DNA from 3 places in the Streptomyces sp. NPDC048254 genome. Region 1 is predicted to be linked to each of the others. Evidence: riboswitches for the same ligand, from Rfam matches in the RefSeq annotation. Region 1 holds a riboswitch; each other region holds the start of a gene.

What was found. A riboswitch is a leader RNA that binds a small molecule or an ion and turns the genes downstream of it on or off. The one in region 1 is predicted to bind cyclic di-AMP.
Region 2: linked by a shared signal. The riboswitch ahead of ACGFZQ_RS35800 (NlpC/P60 family protein) and the one ahead of ACGFZQ_RS27495 (transglycosylase family protein) in region 1 are both predicted to bind cyclic di-AMP.
Region 3: linked by a shared signal. The riboswitch ahead of ACGFZQ_RS24335 (M23 family metallopeptidase) and the one ahead of ACGFZQ_RS27495 (transglycosylase family protein) in region 1 are both predicted to bind cyclic di-AMP.

What each region holds. Positions count from the first base shown of each region.
Region 1 is NZ_JBICZJ010000010.1:151,148-157,257, reverse strand. It holds gene ACGFZQ_RS27515 (Ppx/GppA phosphatase family protein) at 37-978, opposite strand; gene ACGFZQ_RS27510 (DUF501 domain-containing protein) at 1,020-1,544, opposite strand; gene ACGFZQ_RS27505 (septum formation initiator family protein) at 1,574-2,050, opposite strand; gene eno (phosphopyruvate hydratase) at 2,168-3,454, opposite strand; gene ACGFZQ_RS27495 (transglycosylase family protein) at 3,842-4,525, opposite strand; cyclic di-AMP (ydaO/yuaA leader) riboswitch at 4,529-4,700, opposite strand; gene ACGFZQ_RS27490 (transglycosylase family protein) at 4,894-5,916, opposite strand.
Region 2 is NZ_JBICZJ010000015.1:271,528-277,637, reverse strand. It holds gene ACGFZQ_RS35805 (NAD-dependent epimerase/dehydratase family protein) at 1-586, shown strand, start outside; gene ACGFZQ_RS35800 (NlpC/P60 family protein) at 603-2,672, opposite strand; cyclic di-AMP (ydaO/yuaA leader) riboswitch at 2,681-2,855, opposite strand; gene ACGFZQ_RS35795 (DUF1996 domain-containing protein) at 3,252-5,204, shown strand; gene ACGFZQ_RS35790 (lipoprotein) at 5,244-5,891, opposite strand; gene ACGFZQ_RS35785 (lipase family protein) at 6,104-6,110, shown strand, end outside.
Region 3 is NZ_JBICZJ010000008.1:402,671-408,780, reverse strand. It holds gene ACGFZQ_RS24345 (pitrilysin family protein) at 1-642, shown strand, start outside; gene ACGFZQ_RS24340 (M16 family metallopeptidase) at 639-2,027, shown strand; cyclic di-AMP (ydaO/yuaA leader) riboswitch at 2,218-2,381, shown strand; gene ACGFZQ_RS24335 (M23 family metallopeptidase) at 2,394-3,149, shown strand; gene ACGFZQ_RS24330 (GntR family transcriptional regulator) at 3,726-4,421, shown strand; gene ACGFZQ_RS24325 (HPr family phosphocarrier protein) at 4,727-5,008, opposite strand; gene ACGFZQ_RS24320 (GNAT family N-acetyltransferase) at 5,185-6,110, shown strand, end outside.

The sequences.
Region 1 (6,110 bases):
CCGTTCGGCAGGAGCAGGCGTCGGTGGGCCGGAGGGTCAGGCGATGGACCAGGCGATGCCGTCCAGGATGTCGTGCTCGCTCACCACGACCTCCGTCGCGCCCACCCGTTCCATGATCGACAGCAGCACGAGGGCGCCGGCGCCGATGACGTCGACGCGCCCGGGGTGCAGGGAGGGGATCGCGGCGCGTTCGGCGTGGGTGGAGTCCAGCAGCCGCTCGGTGATCTCCCGGACCCGGGCGTAGGGGATGCGGGAGTGGTGGATGGCGGCGGAGTCGTACCCCGGCAGGTTCTGGTGGATGGCGGAGAGGGTGGTGACCGACCCGGCCAGACCGACCAGGGTGTGCGCCTCACGCAGCGGCACGGTCCGCTCCGCGAGGTCGAGGGCGCGCTCGATGTCGGCCCGCAGGGCGGCGATCTCGGCTTCCGTCGGCGGGTCGCTGACCCGCCCGTCGTGCACCAGGTGCCGCTCGGTCATCCGCACGCAGCCGACGTCCACGGACCGCGCGGCCCGCACCCGCTCGTCCCCGACGACGAACTCGGTGGAACCGCCGCCGATGTCCACGACGAGGAAGGGCTTGGCGAGGTCGCCGCGGCCCGTCAGCTCCTTCGTCGCACCCTCGAAGGAGAACTCGGCCTCCTGGTCACCGCTGATGACCTCCGGCTCGACGCCGAGGATGTCCAGCACCCCGCGCACGAACTCGTCGCGGTTCTCGGCGTCCCGGGAGGCGGAGGTCGCCACGAACCGCAGCCGCTCCGCCCCGTACTCCTTGATGACCGCCGCGTACTCCCGGCAGGCGGCGAAGGTCCGCGCCAGCGCCTCCGGCGCCAGCCGCCCGGTCCGGTCGACCCCCTCCCCGAGCCGCACGATCATCATCCGCCGATCCAGGTCGACGAGTTCCCCGGTCTCCGGGTTCGCGTCGGCGACGAGCAGGCGGATGGAGTTGGTGCCACAGTCGATGGCGGCGACGCGGGTCATGGCTGGGTGTTCCTCACTCTGTACGTGACCTCGGCCGAGGGTCAGTTCTCTGCGGAGGGCACCACACACGCCCCCTTGGCCCACCACTCGGGCAGCATGGCGATCGCCTCGTCGCCGAGCGGGTTCACGCCGGGCCCCGCCGCCAGCGAGTGCGCCACCAGCACGTGGAGGCACTTCACCCGGTCCGGCATCCCGCCGGCGCTCGGGAACCCCGTCAGCTCCTCGATCTCGTCCCGGCGCCGGATGTAGTCCTCGTGCGCGGCCCGGTACGCCGCCGCCAGCTCCGGGTCGCTCTCCAGCCGCGCCGTCATCTCCTTCATCACGCCGTTGGCCTCCAGGGTGCCGATGGCGGACGCGGCCTTGGGGCACGTCAGGTAGTACAGCGTCGGGAACGGCGTGCCGTCCGGCAGCCGCGGCGCGGTCTCCACGACGTCCGGCTGCCCGCACGGGCACCGGTGCGCGATCGCCCGCAGCCCGCGCGGCGGCCGCCCGAGCTGCTGCTTGAAGGCCTCGACGTCGGCGTCGGTCGGCTCGGTGCGCGGAGTGGAGGGCGGAGGCGTTTGCATGACTGTGTTCTGTGTGGCTTTCTGTCGGTTCACTGGTCGGACGCGTCGGACTTGTCGACGCCGTCCCAGACGTTCGCGTACCAGGGCCGGTCGGCCGCCCCGAGGTAGGCGTGCGCCTGCTTGGCGGCAGCGGGGTCGATCACGATGTACCCCGTCTCCCCCGGCATCACGTAGTGCAGCCGCTCCCGGATCTGCTGCTCGGCGTACGCGTCGTCCTGCCACCGGGCCTTGACGTCCCGCAGCTGCTCGACCCGCTGCCGGGCCTGCTCCTGCTGGCGTTCCTGGTCGGCGATCTCGGCGCGCTGGGAGACGTACTGCCGCATCGGATAGGCGAGCGCGACGATCATCGTGCACAGCACGATCGCGAGCAGCGCGGCGCGGCCGGTGAGCCGGGAGCGGCGGGCCTGCCGCTTGGTCTGGGAGCGGTAGACCCGGGCCGCCGTCTGCTCGCCGAGCAGCTTCAGCCTGGTCGCGGTGGAGAACCGGTCCCGGTCCTTCACGGCCATGTCCCCGCCTCCCGTTCACACGCGCGTACGTCCCCGCACACGGTACGGGACCGGTACGGGGACGTACGTACGACTGGCGCAGCCTTGACCCTTAACGGGTCAGCGGCCCCTGACGGGTCAGCCCTTGAAGCGCGGGAAGGCGCTGCGACCGGCGTACACCGCGGCGTCGTCGAGGATCTCCTCGATGCGCAGCAGCTGGTTGTACTTGGCGACGCGCTCGGAGCGGGCCGGGGCGCCGGTCTTGATCTGGCCGCAGTTGGTGGCGACGGCGAGGTCGGCGATGGTGACGTCCTCGGTCTCGCCGGAGCGGTGGGACATCATGCACTTGAAGCCGTTGCGCTGGGCCAGCTCGACGGCGTCCAGGGTCTCGGTGAGCGAGCCGATCTGGTTCACCTTGACGAGCAGGGCGTTGGCGGCGCCGTCCTCGATGCCGCGGGCCAGGCGCTCCGGGTTGGTGACGAAGAGGTCGTCGCCGACGATCTGGACCTTGTCGCCCAGCTTGTCGGTGAGGACCTTCCAGCCGGCCCAGTCGTCCTCGAACAGCGGGTCCTCGATGGAGACCAGCGGGTACGCGGAGACGAGCTCCTCGTAGTACTCGGTCATCTCGGCGGCCGAGCGGGACTTGCCCTCGAACTCGTACTTGCCGTCCTTGTAGAACTCGGACGCGGCGACGTCGAGCGCAAGGGCGATCTGCTCACCGGGGACGTAACCGGCCTGCTTGATCGCCTCCAGGATGAGGTCGAGCGCGGCGCGGTTGGACTCCAGGTTCGGGGCGAAGCCGCCCTCGTCGCCGAGGCCGGTGGACAGGCCCTTCGACTTCAGGACCTTCTTGAGGGTGTGGTAGACCTCGGCGCCCCAGCGCAGCGCCTCGGAGAAGGACTCCGCGCCGATCGGGGCGATCATGAACTCCTGGATGTCCACGTTGGAGTCCGCGTGCGAGCCGCCGTTGAGGATGTTCATCATCGGCACCGGCAGCAGGTGCGCGTTGGGGCCGCCCAGGTAGCGGAAGAGGGGGAGGTCGCTGGCCTCGGAGGCGGCGTGCGCGACGGCGAGGGAGACGCCGAGGATGGCGTTGGCGCCGAGCGAGCCCTTGTTGTCGGTGGCGTCCAGGTCGAACATCGCCTGGTCGATCAGGCGCTGCTCGGTGGCGTCGTAGCCGACCAGCTCCGGGCCGATCTGCTCGATCACGGCGAGGACGGCCTTCTCGACGCCCTTGCCGAGGTAGCGGTTGGGGTCGCCGTCACGGAGCTCGATGGCCTCGAAGGCACCGGTGGAGGCGCCGGACGGGACGGCGGCACGACCCGTGCTGCCGTCGTCGAGGCCGACCTCGACCTCGACCGTGGGGTTGCCTCGGGAGTCCAGGATTTCCCGGGCTACGACGACGTCGATGGACGGCACGAGCATCTCCTTCTTGGGATGTGACGCTGGTTGTGCGGGCGCACGCGGACCTTGTCGGCCCTTGCTCAGCCTTGCGACTAGAGCCTAACCGTCCCAGGGCCGTCGGCCGTCACGACCGACCGACCCGTGGACACACAGACGGTACTCATTGTTCACGCGCGGAACAAAGGGGGTCCCGATGAAGAACGGAAGAAGAGCGGGTCAAGAAGAAGACCGCGAGAGGCCGCAAAGAGAAACCCCGCCCCGGTGCGTACGGGGGGAGAACGCACCGGAGCGGGGGCCCGTGGGGGACGGGGGCGGCCCTCACGTGGTCCTCACTATGGGGACCACGGCTGTGTGGACGCTGTGGTTCAGCTGGGCGCCGCGTAGTACTCGCGGCGCCTCTCCTGAGACCTACTTCAGGTGCAGCTGCTGGCCCGGGTAGATGAAGTCGGCGTCGTCGACGATGTCCTTGTTCAGCTTGAACAGCGCCTGCCAGCCGCCCTTGACCTTGTGCTTCTCGGCGATCGAGCTGAGCGTGTCGCCCTTGACGACCTTGTACTCGCCGTCGCCCTTCTTGACCTTCTTGCCGGTCGGGGTGGTGACGGTCTTCTTGGCGGCCGGACGCTCGGCGGAGCGGGAGGCGGCCTGCGTGTCGGTCGTACGGCTGCTGGTGCCGCCGCTCGACGAGGAGCTGGAGGAGCCGGCGCTGCTGCCGGTGTAGGCGGCGCTGGACAGGCCCGTGCCGCAGACCGGCCAGGCGCCCTTGCCCTGCGCGGCGAGGACCTTCTCGGCGACCGCGATCTGCTGCGCCTTGCCGGCCTGGTTGGCCTGCGCGGCGTACTGGGTGCCGCCGTACGCGGCCCAGGTGGAGGCGGAGAACTGCAGACCGCCGTAGTAGCCGTTGCCGGTGTTGATGGCCCAGTTGCCGCCGGACTCGCACTGGGCGACGGCGTCCCACTCGGAGGCGGTGGCGGCGGAGGCGGTGCCGGAGGCCATCAGCGGTGCGGCGATGGCGACACCGGTGACACCGGCGAGTGCGGCGGCGCGGGTGGCCTTGGACGGACGACGGTGCTTGCCCTTGCCGGAAAACAGCATGACGGATCCCCTCACCGACGCCTGCGAGGTGAGCTGTCGGGTTCGGGCCGGTTGAGTTGCCCGGCCGCACACCTCACGGTGCGCGGCTTCACCCCGAGCCGGACACGGCAGCCTCAACTACCGGTCCCGGCACTTACCTTGGGTCCCCCGCTCCTGCCTACGGCGCTTGACGCGACGACTGTTCCCGGGGAGTCGCTGGCAGGACTCGGCGTTGCGACGGCCGGGGCTCGTGGTGACGAGCGGCCTTGACCGTAAACAGGCGATCAGGTGAATTTCAAAGATGATCAGGGCTTCTGAGACTCATCCCACACTTTCACCAAAACGGACATTTAACTGCCAAGTAGGGCGACCTGAGATGTCAACTCCCGCTACTTTTCGTCCGTTTCGCTGCTGAGTTTCAGGGTCTGACCGGGGGCGATGTCATTCGGGTCGGCACCGATGTCCGCCTTGTTGGCGGCATAGAGCGCACGCCATCCGCCGTCGAGGCCAAGGGAGTCGGCGATGGAGGCGAGAGTGTCACCGTCCCGGACGGTGTAGGTGCCGGCGTCCCGGGAGGCATGACGGCCGGAAGAAGTCACACTCTGACCGTTTGTCACACTTTCGTCCGCCGAGCCGCCACGGTGCTTGCCGCCACTGCCGACGGCCCCCGTGTCGACCAGATCCCAAGAACTGCCCGTCTGCCAGGAATTGTCCGAGTCGTCGGCTTCGGGCACGACAGGGTTCTCGTTCACCTTCGAGGCATCGGAGCCCTTGGATCCCGACTTGTCCGCCTTCGTGGAGTCGGCAGGGGTGCCCTTGCCGGAGCCGTCGCTCGCACCCGGGGACGGAGTGGCGGAGTCGGAGTCCGTGGCGCCCGAGGCATCCGACGAGGAGTCGGACGAGCCCGAATCCGATGAACCAGATGAATCCGATGAACCAGATGAAGAGGACGAATCCGACAGCCCGGAGGACGAGTCGGAGGAGCCGGACGCGTCGTCCGATCCGCCGAGGCCCGGGTCGACGTTCACCGAGGCGTCGTCCGAGGAGAGCCCGGCGATCAGCGCACAGGTCCGCCAGGGCTTGGTGCCCTGGTCGGCGAGGATCTTCTCGGCGACCGCGATCTGCTGCGAACGGCTCGCCTGGTCCGGCGTGCCGGCGTACTGCTGGCCGCCGTACTCGTCCCAGTCGTCCTGGGACATCTGCAGGCCGCCGTAGTAGCCGGTGCCGGTGTCCATGCTCCAGGAGCCGCCGCTCTCACACTCGGCCACCCTGTCCCAGGTGTTGCCGTCGGCCGCGTTGGCGCTCGCCGCGCCGAGGAGCGGGATGGCGATGGCCGAGCCGGTCACGCCGGCCGCGACGAGGAGAGCCGGAGCCTGACGGGGGCGACGGTGACGACCGTTCCCGGAGAGCATGCGGAAACCTTTCGAGCGACAGCGGTGACCGGCGCGACGGGTCCCGCTGGGGCGCCGCACTGATGGGTGAACGTATAGGCAGACGATCACTTGTCACAAGTTAATGCCGCGCAGATCACGTGAAGATCACAGACTTGAACGCTGGTCATCTTTGCCGGTGAAGGGCCGTGCGGGGCGCCGGGCGGGTGTCGGTG
Region 2 (6,110 bases), on a different contig from region 1:
CACCAGCACGGTGGCCGGCAACCCCTACCACTACGCCAAGACGGTCGCCGAACGAGCCGCCTGGGACGCCGAGGCCGCCCAGGACCGCTGGCGCATGGTCTCCGTCAACCCCGGCCTGATTCTGGGCCCTTCGCTCACGCCCGCCTCCGAGTCCGGCAGCCTGTTCCTGCTGGACGAGCTGTTCAAGGGCTACTTCTGCTACGGCGCCCCGGACTTCAGCTTCACCACCGCGGACGTCCGCGACGTGGCCGACGCGCACATCGCGGCGGCGGAGAACCCGGCGGCGGGCGGCCGTTACATCGTGGCCAACGAGACGATGATGTCCTTCCACGAGATGTCCCGGATCATCCGCACCCGCCGTCCCTGGGATCCGCGTCTGCCGCGCACCGCGCTCCCGCACTGGCCGGTACGGATCCTCGGCCCGTCCTTCGGTCTCACCCAGGACTACATACGCAAGCACCTCGGCATCCGCTTCCGCGTCGACAACAGCCGCGGCGTCCACGAACTGGGCCTCACCTACCGGCCTGTCGAGCAGACCCTCCTGGACCACCACGAGAGCTGGCGCACGCGGCGGCGGAGGGTCTGACCCCGACGGCGGGGTTTCAGGCCGGGCGGACCACCCGGTGGATCGCCGACTCCCCGGCGTTGTAGATCGACTCCTCGCGGATGGACGCCCCCGGGCTCGGTGCGTGGATCATCATGCCGTTGCCCGCGTAGACCCCGACGTGGCTGTCGTTGTCGAAGAAGAAGACCAGGTCACCGGGCTCGATGGCGGCCAGCGTCAGCGGGGTGCCGGCGAAGGTCTGGTCCGGCGCGCTGCGCGGCAGCGACACCCCGGCGGCACGCCAGGCGGCCTGGGTGAGGCTGGCGCAGTCGTACGACTCCGGACCGGTCGCGCCCCAGACACAGGGGCGCCCGATCTGCGCCCGGGCGAACGCCAGCGCCTTCATGGCCTTGCCGGGCTCGGCCGCGGCACCGGGCACGAGGAAGGAGCCGGTGTCGGTGACGGCGCCGGGCGCGAAGGTGGCCGCGGCGGCGGCCGGGGGCACGGTGGGGAGCGGGGCGGTGACCACGGGCGGCGCGGTCGGGACGGGGGCGGTGACCACCGGGGGCGCGGCCGGGACAGGGGCGGCGGCGGGGAGCGGGGCCGGGGCGACCGGGGCCGCGGTGGCCATCGCCATGGGGGGCGCGGTCATCGCGGCGGGGGACGCCATCATCGCCCACGGAGGGTCCGTCACCGCCGTGGGTATCACTGCCGTGGGCATCGGCGCCTGGGGCGCGGGCATCGCCGGGGCGGTGGCGTAGGCGGCGGCCGCGGGCTGCATTCCGGTGGCGTAGGCGCCCATGTCGGCGGCGGGTGCGCCGGGGAAGGCGCCGGTGCCGAGGTCGGCCTGCGGCATGGCGGCGGGGGCCGGCACGGCGTAGGCGGCGGGATAGACGGTCTCCGCCGCGGCCGGGGGCACGCTGGCGTAGGCGGCGGTCGCGGCCGGCGCCATACCGGGGAAGGAACCGGTGTCCATCGGACCCGGGACGGGCGCGGCGGACATGGCGGGGGCGGCGGTCGGGAACGCGCCGGTGTTGGTGGGGGCGGCCGTCGGGAAGGCGCCCGTGTTCGTGGGGGTCACGGTCGGGAAGGCGCCGGTGTCGTCCGGCATCGGGAACGTGCCGGTGGCGCCCGGGGTCATGACCCGGAAGGAGCCGGTGTCGCCGGGGCTCGCGGGCGGCATGGCACCGGCGTCCATGGCGGTCACGGCCGGGAAGGCGGTTGTGGCGCCCGGGGTCATGATGCGGAAGCCACCCGTGTCCGCAGGGGACGTGGGCTGGGCGGCGCCCGGGGTCATGACGCGGAAGGAGCCGCTGTCCGTCGCGGGCACCGTCGGGATGGCACCCGTGTCCGTCACGGTCATCGCGGGGAAGGCGCCCGTACCGGTCAGGGCGTCGGTCCGGAAGGAGCCGGTGTCGCCGTACTGGCCGGGCATGCCGGCGGGGGCCGGCCACTGCTGGGCCGGGACCTGGGCCTCGGGCGTGGGCCAAGGGGTCTGGGCGGCCGGGGCCGGCTGCGAGGCCGGCGCGGCCGGTTCGAGTGCCGCGATCGCGCGCTGCCCGGTGCGCCGCGACAGCACCTCGCGCGCCTTGGCGATCTTCAGCTGGCTCTTGGTCTTGGACGTGCCCGGGGTGGCACGCTGCGGTGCGGCGGGGGGCAGCGCCTTGGACGCGCTCGACGGTCCCGGGGGCAGCGCCGCGGGGGACCCGGCCGTCAGTTCCAGCTTCGGACGCTCCGGCAGTTCACGGACGACCTCGATGTCGCTGTTCGCGGACGACCCCGCGGGCAGTTCCGGCCGGGACGGGCCGGAGCCCTCCAACTGGCCCAGCAGATCGGCGGCCATGGCGCTGACCGGCCGCCGCGGGCCGGGCCGGGCAGGCTGCCGGTCGGAGGGCAGCGCCGCCGGGACACTCGGCCCCAGTCGCGATCGCGCGCCGTCGAACCACTCCCGGGCGATGCTCTCGAGGCCCGGGTCGTCACGCCGGGGCCGCTTGAACAGCGGGACACCGCGGGACCGCGAGCCCCCGTTCATCGCACGTGTGGCGTTGTAGTTCCCGGTGGCGTTCTCGGCCTGGTCGTAGAGGCTGTCGATCCGCTGTCGAACCTCGTCACGGCTCTCGGGCGCCATGGGGGTCGTGCTCCTTCCGTGCTCCGCCTACCGAGTTAGCTGTCGGGTTCGGGCGGGTCGATCCGGAAGGCATGCCCTACGGTCCTTGCCCCTAAGGGCAGTTGACCGATTCACCCCAGTGGTTCGGTTGGGTCCCCGGCTCCGGAACGCCCCGTTGGGCACCGGATTAGGCGGAGGCCGCGCGGCCCGACGGGATTCGCCGGGGGGAGCCGAGCGGCTTGCCCGTCAACTTAGCCAACTTGTGTCACTCGTGTGAAGGTTGAAGTGCGTAATGTCCGATACGTAATTGTGATGTTCGTCGTAGCGTTCGAGATCCGGCCGTGCGGGACGGCATTTCGCCCGCATCCCGCTCCCGTCGTGAGGCCGTCGGAGCGGTGCCGTCGGCTGCCTGAGGAGCCGGCTTCCTGTGAGGTCACCGTGAATTTCCGGGACCGTTGAACACGGTGGCGCCATGCCGCGTATAGGGCGGGGGATTTCCATGTCCGGCCGACCACGACACGCAGGGGAACGACCTTGAGACCCAACAGGCGCAGACGCCCGACCGGCGCACAACGCGCGACCTTCGCAGCGGTCGCTCTGATGCTCGGCGGCGGAGTACTGGTCGCGGTGAACGTCTACGCCTCGGCCACCGAAGGCGGTTCGGACCAGTCCGGCCAGACCGCCAACGCCCAGGTGCTGTCCGCGCCCACCGTCTACTGCCCCGACGTCGGCAGCCGGCTGACGGACGTGCCCGATGCGGCCCGGGCCGACGTCGACGGTGAACTCGCGCAGCTGGACCAGCAGATCGCGGCCGCCTACCAGCAGCTCAAGGAGTCGGCCGCGGCGATCCAGCAGAACCCCGGCCTCGCCGACCAGACGATCCTGGATCCGCTGAAGGAGAAGCGGTCCGAATCCCTCCAGCGCATCGCCGACGCCATCGACCGCGAGGGCGACCGCCCCCAGGGCCTCGACGACCTCGCCGCCTGCACCCTGCGCTCCTCCGACCAGGGCGCCGGGCAGTCGGCAGCACCGCAGGACGGCGCCACGCCGAGCCAGAGCGCCAGCGCGAGTGCCAGTGCCGGCGCGGGTGCGGGGATCGGCGGCCAGGGCGGCAACGGCCCCGTCGCCGCCGACTACGCCGACATCACCAGCGTCCAGCCCAACGTCGCGACCCCGGCCGAGCAGCCCGGCGGCTCCACCGGCACCTTCGCCTCCAGCTGCGGCGTCAACGCGAACGGCCTGTTCAACTCGGACAACGTGATCGTCGCGCCCGGTGTCTCCAACGGCGCCCATCACTTCCACGACTACATCGGCAACCAGTCCAACAACGCCTTCGCCAGCGACGACGACCTCGCGAACGCCGACACCAGCTGTGCGGACCAGGGCGACAAGTCCACGTACTACTGGCCCGTGCTGCGGCTGCAGAACGGCAAGCAGGAGCGGGACGCCGACAAGCCGGGCGGCGGCACCGAGGGCAACGCCGGGCAGATCGTCACGGCGAAGCAGGTCACGCTCACCTTCGAGGGCAACCCGACCTCCAAGGTCACCGAGATGCCGCGGCTGCTGCGCATCATCACCGGTGACGCCAAGGCCTTCGTCAACGGCCCGGCCAACGCCAACGCCTCCTGGAGCTGCACCGGTTTCGAGGACCGGCAGCTCAAGGACAAGTACCCGCTCTGTCCCTCGGGCAGTGACGTCGTCCGCACGTTCAAGTTCCAGAGCTGCTGGGACGGCCGGAACATCGACAGCGCCAACCACCGCACCCATGTGGCGTTCGCCGCGGCCGACGGCAGCTGCGCTGCCGGTTTCCAGGCGATCCCGCAGCTGGTGCAGCGCATCGTCTACGACGTCGACGCGCCGAGCCTCCAGGACGGCGGCCGTACGGTCCCGCTGTTCTCGGTGGACTCGTTCCCCGAGCAGCTGCACAAGCCGGTCACCGACCACGGCGACTTCATCAACGTCTTCGACGAGAGCCTGATGCGGAAGATGGTCGACTGCATCAACTCCGGCCGTACCTGCGGGGCGGGGGCCGACGAGCAGCCGCCGTCGCAGAGCGCCGAACCCGACCCGTCCGAGTCGGCGAGCCCGGAGAACCCGCCGTCCGACACGGCGAGCCCGGTCACCGAGCCGAGCGACACGGCCACCCCGGCCGACCCGCCGGCCGAGACCGAGAGCGCCCAGCCCTCCGAGCCGCCGGCCGAGCCGTCCGAGCCGGCCGCGACGAAGACCGACGCCGGCGACAGCGGTCTGCCGCAGGTCTACACGAGTGCCTCGCCCAAGAAGTCGTCGGGTACGGGGGGCGGTGTCATCAGTCGGCCGACCGAGCGGCCCGCGACCCAGACCCCCGACACGGCGACGGGCACGGCGACCGAGGCCGGTGCCGCTCCGGCCGGCCAGGAGGCCCCGTCCACCGCACCCCAGACCGAGCCGCAGGCCGTCCAGGGTGATCTCGCCGAGACCGGCGCCCACCTGTGGCCGGCTGTCTTCGGCGGGCTGCTGCTGGCCGCCGGGTTCGTGCTGCTGTGGCGCACCCGGTGGAGGAACTCGGCCTGACGCGGTCGACGCGGCTCCGCCTGACCCCTGTGTCCGGGGTCAGGCGGAGCGCAGCGTCTGCTGGGCGAGCTCGAACGCGGGGAGCATCTCTTCGTGCTCCGCGCTGTCGAGCCCGCCCAGGTGCAGTACGACGGGTCCGCGGGGCGTGACCACGGCCAGCGCGGACTCCCTCTTGGTCTCGTCCAGCAGCTCGCTCGTGTAGACGTAGTCGACCCGTACCCCGGCGAGCCCGCCCGACGTGAAGGTCCGGTACTTGGCCTCGCTGGTGCCGTCCTCGGCGGCCACGAAGGCCCGCAGCACCGCGCCGGCGTCACCGCTGCCCGGCTTTCCGGTCGACACCCGCAGAAAGCCGATGGCCCCGGCGGGCTTGGCGTCGATCTCGCAGGCCAGGGTCACCGGACCCTGACGCAGCAGGCTCTCCGCCAGGTCGCCGTCCGTGCCGTCCGAGGCGACCGCGGCCAGGCCGTCGACGGCCTTGGCCTGCCAGCCGCGGGCGATGTCGAACGTGACCGGCAGCGCACAGGCCGAACCGGCGGCGCCGACCGTGCCCCCGCTCTGGGCCGCCCCGCTGGAGGCCTGCCCCGAGTCCGTGACGTCGGTCGCGCGCGCCGACACCCCGCACCCCGTCAGCAGCCCCGCGAGCAGCGCGAGCGCGAGCGGTACGGCTTTTCTCCCCAGGGTCCCCACCCGTTGCCTCCCCTTCGGCGTCCCCGGCGGGTCACTGTAATCGAGGGCGCCGACACGGCTGGACGGATTTCCGACCAGTGAGCATTTGTTGACGGGCTGTCATGTTACTGAACCGTAACCTGACGACTGCTACCGCGGGTAACAAGGCGCTCGCTACCGTCGGGGACTCCCCGCACCACCTCCCACGTCCCGCACGTCAAGGAGGTACCCCCATGCCCG
Region 3 (6,110 bases), on a different contig from region 1:
GTGGAGGAGGTGCCCGCGCGCGCGTTGATGGCCGCCTACCGGCTCCCCGAGGACGGCACGCGCGTGTCCGACGCGGCCGACCTGGCCCTCACCGTCCTCGGCGGCGGCGAGTCCTCCCGCCTCTACAACCGCCTCGTACGGCGCGACCGTACGGCCGTCGCCGCCGGCTTCGGCCTGCTGCGGCTCGCCGGCGCGCCCTCCCTGGGCTGGCTGGACGTGAAGACCTCCGGTGACGTCGAGGTGCCGGTCATCGAGACCGCCATCGACGAGGAGCTCGCCCGGTTCGCCGAGGAGGGTCCCACACCCGAGGAGATGGAACGCGCCCAGGCCCAGCTGGAGCGCGAGTGGCTGGACCGGCTGGGCACCGTCGCCGGCCGCGCGGACGAACTGTGCCGGTTCGCCGTCCTGTTCGGCGACCCGCAGCTCGCCCTGACCGCCGTCCAGCGCGTCCTCGCGGTGACCCCGCAAGAGGTCCAGGAGGTCGCCAAGGCCCGGCTGCGGCCGGACAACCGCGCGGTGCTCGTCTACGAGCCCAAGTCCCCGGAGACGGTCGAGGACGCCGACGTACCCGAGGACCCCGAGGCGGAGGCCACGGTCGAGGCCGCCACCGCCGAGCACGACGACGAGGAGACGGCCAAGTGACCGAGCTCGCCACCATGGAATTCCACCCCCGGCCCCAAGCGGGCGAGGCCCGGCCCTGGGCCTTCCCGGCACCCGAGCGCGGCGCCCTGGACAACGGTCTGACCGTGCTGCGCTGCCACCGCCCCGGCCAGCAGGTCGTCGCCGTCGAGGTGCTTCTGGACGCGCCCCTGGACGCCGAGCCGGCCGGCCTGGACGGCGTCGCCACGATCATGGCGCGCGCCTTCTCCGAGGGCACCGACAAGCACTCCGCCGAGGACTACGCCGCCGAGCTGGAGCGGGCCGGCGCCACCCTCGACGCACACGCCGACCACCCCGGCGTCCGGCTCAGCCTGGAGGTCCCTGCCTCCCGCCTGGGCAAGGGGCTCGGGCTGCTCTCCGACGCGCTCAGGGCACCCGCCTTCGCCGACAGCGAGGTCGAGCGGCTGGTCCGCAACCGCCTCGACGAGATCCCGCACGAGCTGGCCAACCCCAGCCGCCGGGCTGCCAAGCAGCTCTACAAGGAACTGTTCCCGTCGACCACGCGGATGTCCCGTCCGCGCCAGGGCACCGAGGACACCGTAGAGAAGATCGACGCAGCCGCCGTACGCGCGTTCTACGACCGGCACGTGCGGCCGGCCACCGCCACCGCGGTCGTCGTCGGCGACCTGACCGGCATCGACCTGGACGAGCTGCTCGGCGAGACCCTGGGCGCCTGGCGCGGCTCCACCGCCCAGCCCCGGCCGGTGCCCTCGGTCTCCGCCGACGACACCGGCCGTGTCGTCATCGTGGACCGCCCCGGAGCCGTCCAGACGCAGCTGCTCATCGGCCGCGTCGGCGCCGATCGGCACGACCGCGTCTGGCCCGCCCAGGTGCTCGGCACCTACTGCCTGGGCGGCACCCTCACCTCGCGCCTGGACCGCGTCCTGCGCGAGGAGAAGGGCTACACCTACGGCGTCCGCGCCTTCGGGCAGGTCCTGCGGTCCGCTCCCGACGGCAGCGGCGCCGCGATGCTCGCCATCAGCGGCTCCGTGGACACCCCGAACACCGGCCCGGCGCTCCAGGACCTGTGGACGGTGCTGCGCACCCTCGCCTCCGGGGGCCTCACGGACGCCGAGCGCGACGTCGCCGTGCAGAACCTCGTCGGTGTCGCGCCGCTCAAGTACGAGACGGCGGCGGCCGTCGCCGGCACCCTGGCCGACCAGGTCGAGCAGCATCTGCCCGACGACTTCCAGGCCACGCTCTACCGGCAACTGGCCGCCACCGGCACCGTGGAGGCCACCGCGGCGGTCGTGAACGCCTTCCCGGTCGACCACCTGGTGACCGTCCTCGTCGGCGACGCGGCACAGATCAAGGAGCCCGTCGAGGCCCTCGGCATCGGCGAAGTGACGGTCGTCGCCGCGGAGTAACGGCACGCGCGCGCAGAGCCCTGGTGACCATCCGGTCACCAGGGCTCTGAAATGTCCGAATTGGGGCGGAGGTTGCCTGTCTGCCCTGTGGGATGCGCGACAAAATCCGCGTTCCGTTTGAGGATTACGAGAACGTCCTCGTAGGTTCTTCCGGGCTGTCCGCCAGGCACTGCGCCGCACCCGCGGCACCGGACAGTCATCGCCGAGTCCCCGTACGGCGCGAGCCAGGGGAGCCGGGGACCCACGCAGTCCCTGGGGTGAATCGGGCGCCCGCGCGAGCCGCGAGGGGGCCCGTAGGAGACCTTCCTGCTCCGAACCCGTCAGCTAACCCGGTAGGCGAGAGGGAAGGAAAGGACCAGCCTCTACATGGCGTTCATGTGCGCCTCCGGGAAGCACCGTCGTCCCGGCCGGGTGAAGCGCACCACCGCGCAGGCCGCCGGTATCGCGGCCCTCACCACCACGGGTGTCATCGGCACCGTCTCGGCCGCCCCGGCGCTCGCCGCCGAGAACTCCGTCGAGCAGACCGGCCTCACCCCGGTCATCACCGTCAGCGACTCGGTCGCGGACCAGATCGACGCCCAGGCCGCCGCGCAGACGGCCGCCGCCGAGCGCAAGGCGGCCGAAAAGGCCGCACGCAAGAAGGCGGCGGAGAAGGCCAAGAAGGAGCGCGAGGCCGAGGCCCGCGCCGCGCGGGAGGCGGAGCGCAAGCGCCTCAACGCCTTTGTCGCGCCGATCTCCGACTCGTACGTCTCCACCGGCTACAAGACCGGCGGCTCCCTGTGGTCTTCCGGCGCCCACACCGGCATCGACTTCCACGCGGCCACCGGCACGGTGGTGCACGCCGTCGGCACCGGCACGGTCGTCTCCACCGGCTGGGGCGGGTCCTACGGCAACCAGATCGTCATCAAGATGGCCGACGGCATGTACACCCAGTACGGCCACTTGTCGTCGATCGGCGTCTCGGTGGGCCAGAAGGTCACCCCGGGCCAGCAGATCGGCCTCTCCGGCGCGACCGGCAACGTGACCGGCCCCCACCTCCACTTCGAGGCCCGCACGACTCCGGAGTACGGCTCGGACGTCGACCCGGTCGCCTACCTCCGCAAGCACGGCGTGAACGTCTGACCGACCACGGCGCGCACGCGGGGCGCGCGGTACCGCGCGCACGCCCCACGCGGGTTACGGCGCGCACGCCCGGCGCGGCCATCGCGTGAGCGCGGGGCGCAGGGCGCAGGGCGCGCGTCACACCACGGCGTGCGCGTTGTGCGAGCCCGGCGTGCACCCTCGCCCGCACGACCTCGGCGTGCAAGCCTCCCGCGCGGGCCCCTGGCGTGCAAGCCTCCCGCGCGGGCCCCTGGCGTGCACGCCTCCCGCGCGCGACCCCGACGTGCACGCCTCCCGCGAACTCCGGCGCGCACGCCCCGCCCGACCACCGCATGAACGTTTCTGCGCCGGTTTCTGCGCCGACGCATCACATACCTCCAAACACACGACCCCGGCGAAGAACACGTGACGCCACAGGGCGACAGCCCCGAAGCTCCGGGCCCTCCGAGCCGGGGCTTTCGTCGTTTTCGTGACCCCGGTGTCCAAAAAATATGCATGGATTCAGGGCCGCCGTCGGAAATTCCCGCCCATTGCAATAGAGTCACGGAACGGACGCCACTCGGCGGCGTTTCACGGGGATTAAGGCGGAGGTCGGACATGCGTATTCCGGCGCACTCGGTATGCACGGCGATCCGGGACGACATCGTCGCGGGTGTCTACGAGCGCGGCAGCCGGCTCACCGAGGAACTCCTGGCCCGTCGCTACGGCGTCTCGCGCGTCCCCGTCCGCGAGGCCCTGCGCACCCTGGAGGCCGAGGGCTTCGTGGTGACGCGCCGGCACGCGGGCGCGTGCGTCGCGGAACCGACCGAGCAGGAGGCCGCCGACCTGCTGGAGATGCGCCTGCTCCTGGAGCCGCTCGGCGCCTCCCGGGCCGCCCAGCGCCGTACCGAGGCCCACCTCAAGGTGCTGCGCGGACTGGTCAGGCTGGGCCAGGAACGGGCCCGCAGGGGCGGCAGCGAGGACCTGCGCTCCCTGGGCGGCTGGTTCCACGAGACGCTCGCCCAGGCCACTGGCAGCCACGCACTCACCTCGACACTCACCCAGCTGCGGCACAAGATCGCCTGGATGTACGCCGTCGACGCGCCCGCCAACCCCGTGGAGTCCTGGGCCGAGCACGGCGCCATCGTGGACGCGGTGACGCGCGGCGACAGCGAACGCGCGCGGGCGATCACCGCGCTGCACACCGAGCGGTCCGCGGTCTCCCACCGGTTGCGCTTTTCCGGCGGCACGGACCGGGCGAACGGTGTGAGGACTTCGCAACATCCCGTAAACATGTCGGGCCTGCGGCATTAACACGGGCACCGTATACAAAGAAGTGTTATTCGGTGGAGCGGTATTTCCGTTGCCCTCTGCCGGTCCCCGTCGCCCTTATTTCGGGCGCGCCCGGAATTTCCGGTGGCGCGTCATCGGCGTGCCCGACGGGGAATTAACTGCGCCCGGCGCGATGTCCGGCCCGCATAACGCGATGTCCGGCCCCGTATAAAGGGTGGCCCTTCATGGAGGCCGGCGCCGGAAGAGGTCACGGGCGGCGGGAACGGCGGAGGCCGCGCCGCCCCAGGAGGGGCGGCGCGGCCTCCGCCGTGCGGGCGCTATGGCGCTCAGACGGTCTCGGGGAGCTCCTCGAGACCCTCGGCGACCAGCTTGGCCAGGCGGTCGAGGGCGGCGTCCGCGCCCTCGGTGTCGGAGGCGAGGACGATCTCCTCGCCGCCCTTGGCGCCCAGGCCCAGGACAGCCAGCATGGAGGCCGCGTTGACGGGGTTGCCCCCGGCCTTGGCGATCGTCACCGGGACGCCTGTGGCCGTGGCGGCTCGGACGAAGATGGAAGCGGGGCGGGCGTGGAGACCCTCGGCCCAGCCGACGTTGACGCGGCGCTCAGCCATGTGATGCTGCCCTTCGGTGTTCAGGGTTGTCTAGACCAGTTTCCCATATCGTGAAGCATGCCCGGAGCGGACGTGAGTCCTTCCGGGTGTGTCGTCGGACCGCGGCCTCGGCCCGACTTCCGTCCTCCACAGACTGCCTCGCGCCACTGTCGGACGCGAGCCGTACTCTGGGGCCCATGCAGACCCCGGCGGACCGGCAGGACCGGCACGAGTACCCCGCCCACTGGGAGGCGGACGTGGTGCTGCGCGACGGTGGTACCGCGCGCGTCCGGCCCATCACCGTCGACGACGCCGACCGCCTGGTCAGCTTCTACGAGCAGGTCTCGGCCGAGTCGAAGTACTACCGCTTCTTCGCGCCGTACCCCAAGCTCTCCGCCAAGGACGTCCACCGCTTCACGCACCACGACTTTGTGGACAGGGTGGGACTCGCGGCCACCATCGGCGGCGAGTTCATCGCCACCGTACGCTATGACCGCATTGGCGCCGACGGCATGCCCGCCTCCGCGCCCGCCGACGAGGCCGAGGTCGCCTTCCTCGTCCAGGACGCCCACCAGGGCCGGGGCGTCGCCTCCGCCCTCCTGGAGCACATCGCGGCCGTCGCACGGGAGCGCGGTATCCGCCGGTTCGCCGCCGAGGTGCTGCCCGCCAACAGCAAGATGATCAAGGTGTTCACGGACGCCGGCTACACCCAGCAGCGCAGCTTCGAGGACGGCGTGGTCCGCCTGGAGTTCGACCTGGAGCCCACGGACCGCTCGGTCGCCGTCCAGCGCGCGCGGGAGCAGCGGGCCGAGGCCCGTTCGGTACGACGGCTCCTGACCCCCGGTTCGGTGGCCGTGATCGGCGTCGGCCGGGCGCCCGGCGGCGTGGGCCGCAGCGTCCTCGGCAACCTCCGGGACGCCGGCTTCACCGGCCGGCTGCACGCCGTGAACCAGGCCTTCCCCGAGGACCTCAAGGAGGTCGACGGGGTGCCCGCGCACCGCTCCGTGCGCGACATCGGCGAGCCGGTCGACCTCGCCGTGGTCGCCGTACCGGCCGAGCAGGTCCCGGACGCCGTCACCGACTGCGGCGAACACGGCGTCCAGGGGCTTGTCGTCCTCGCCGC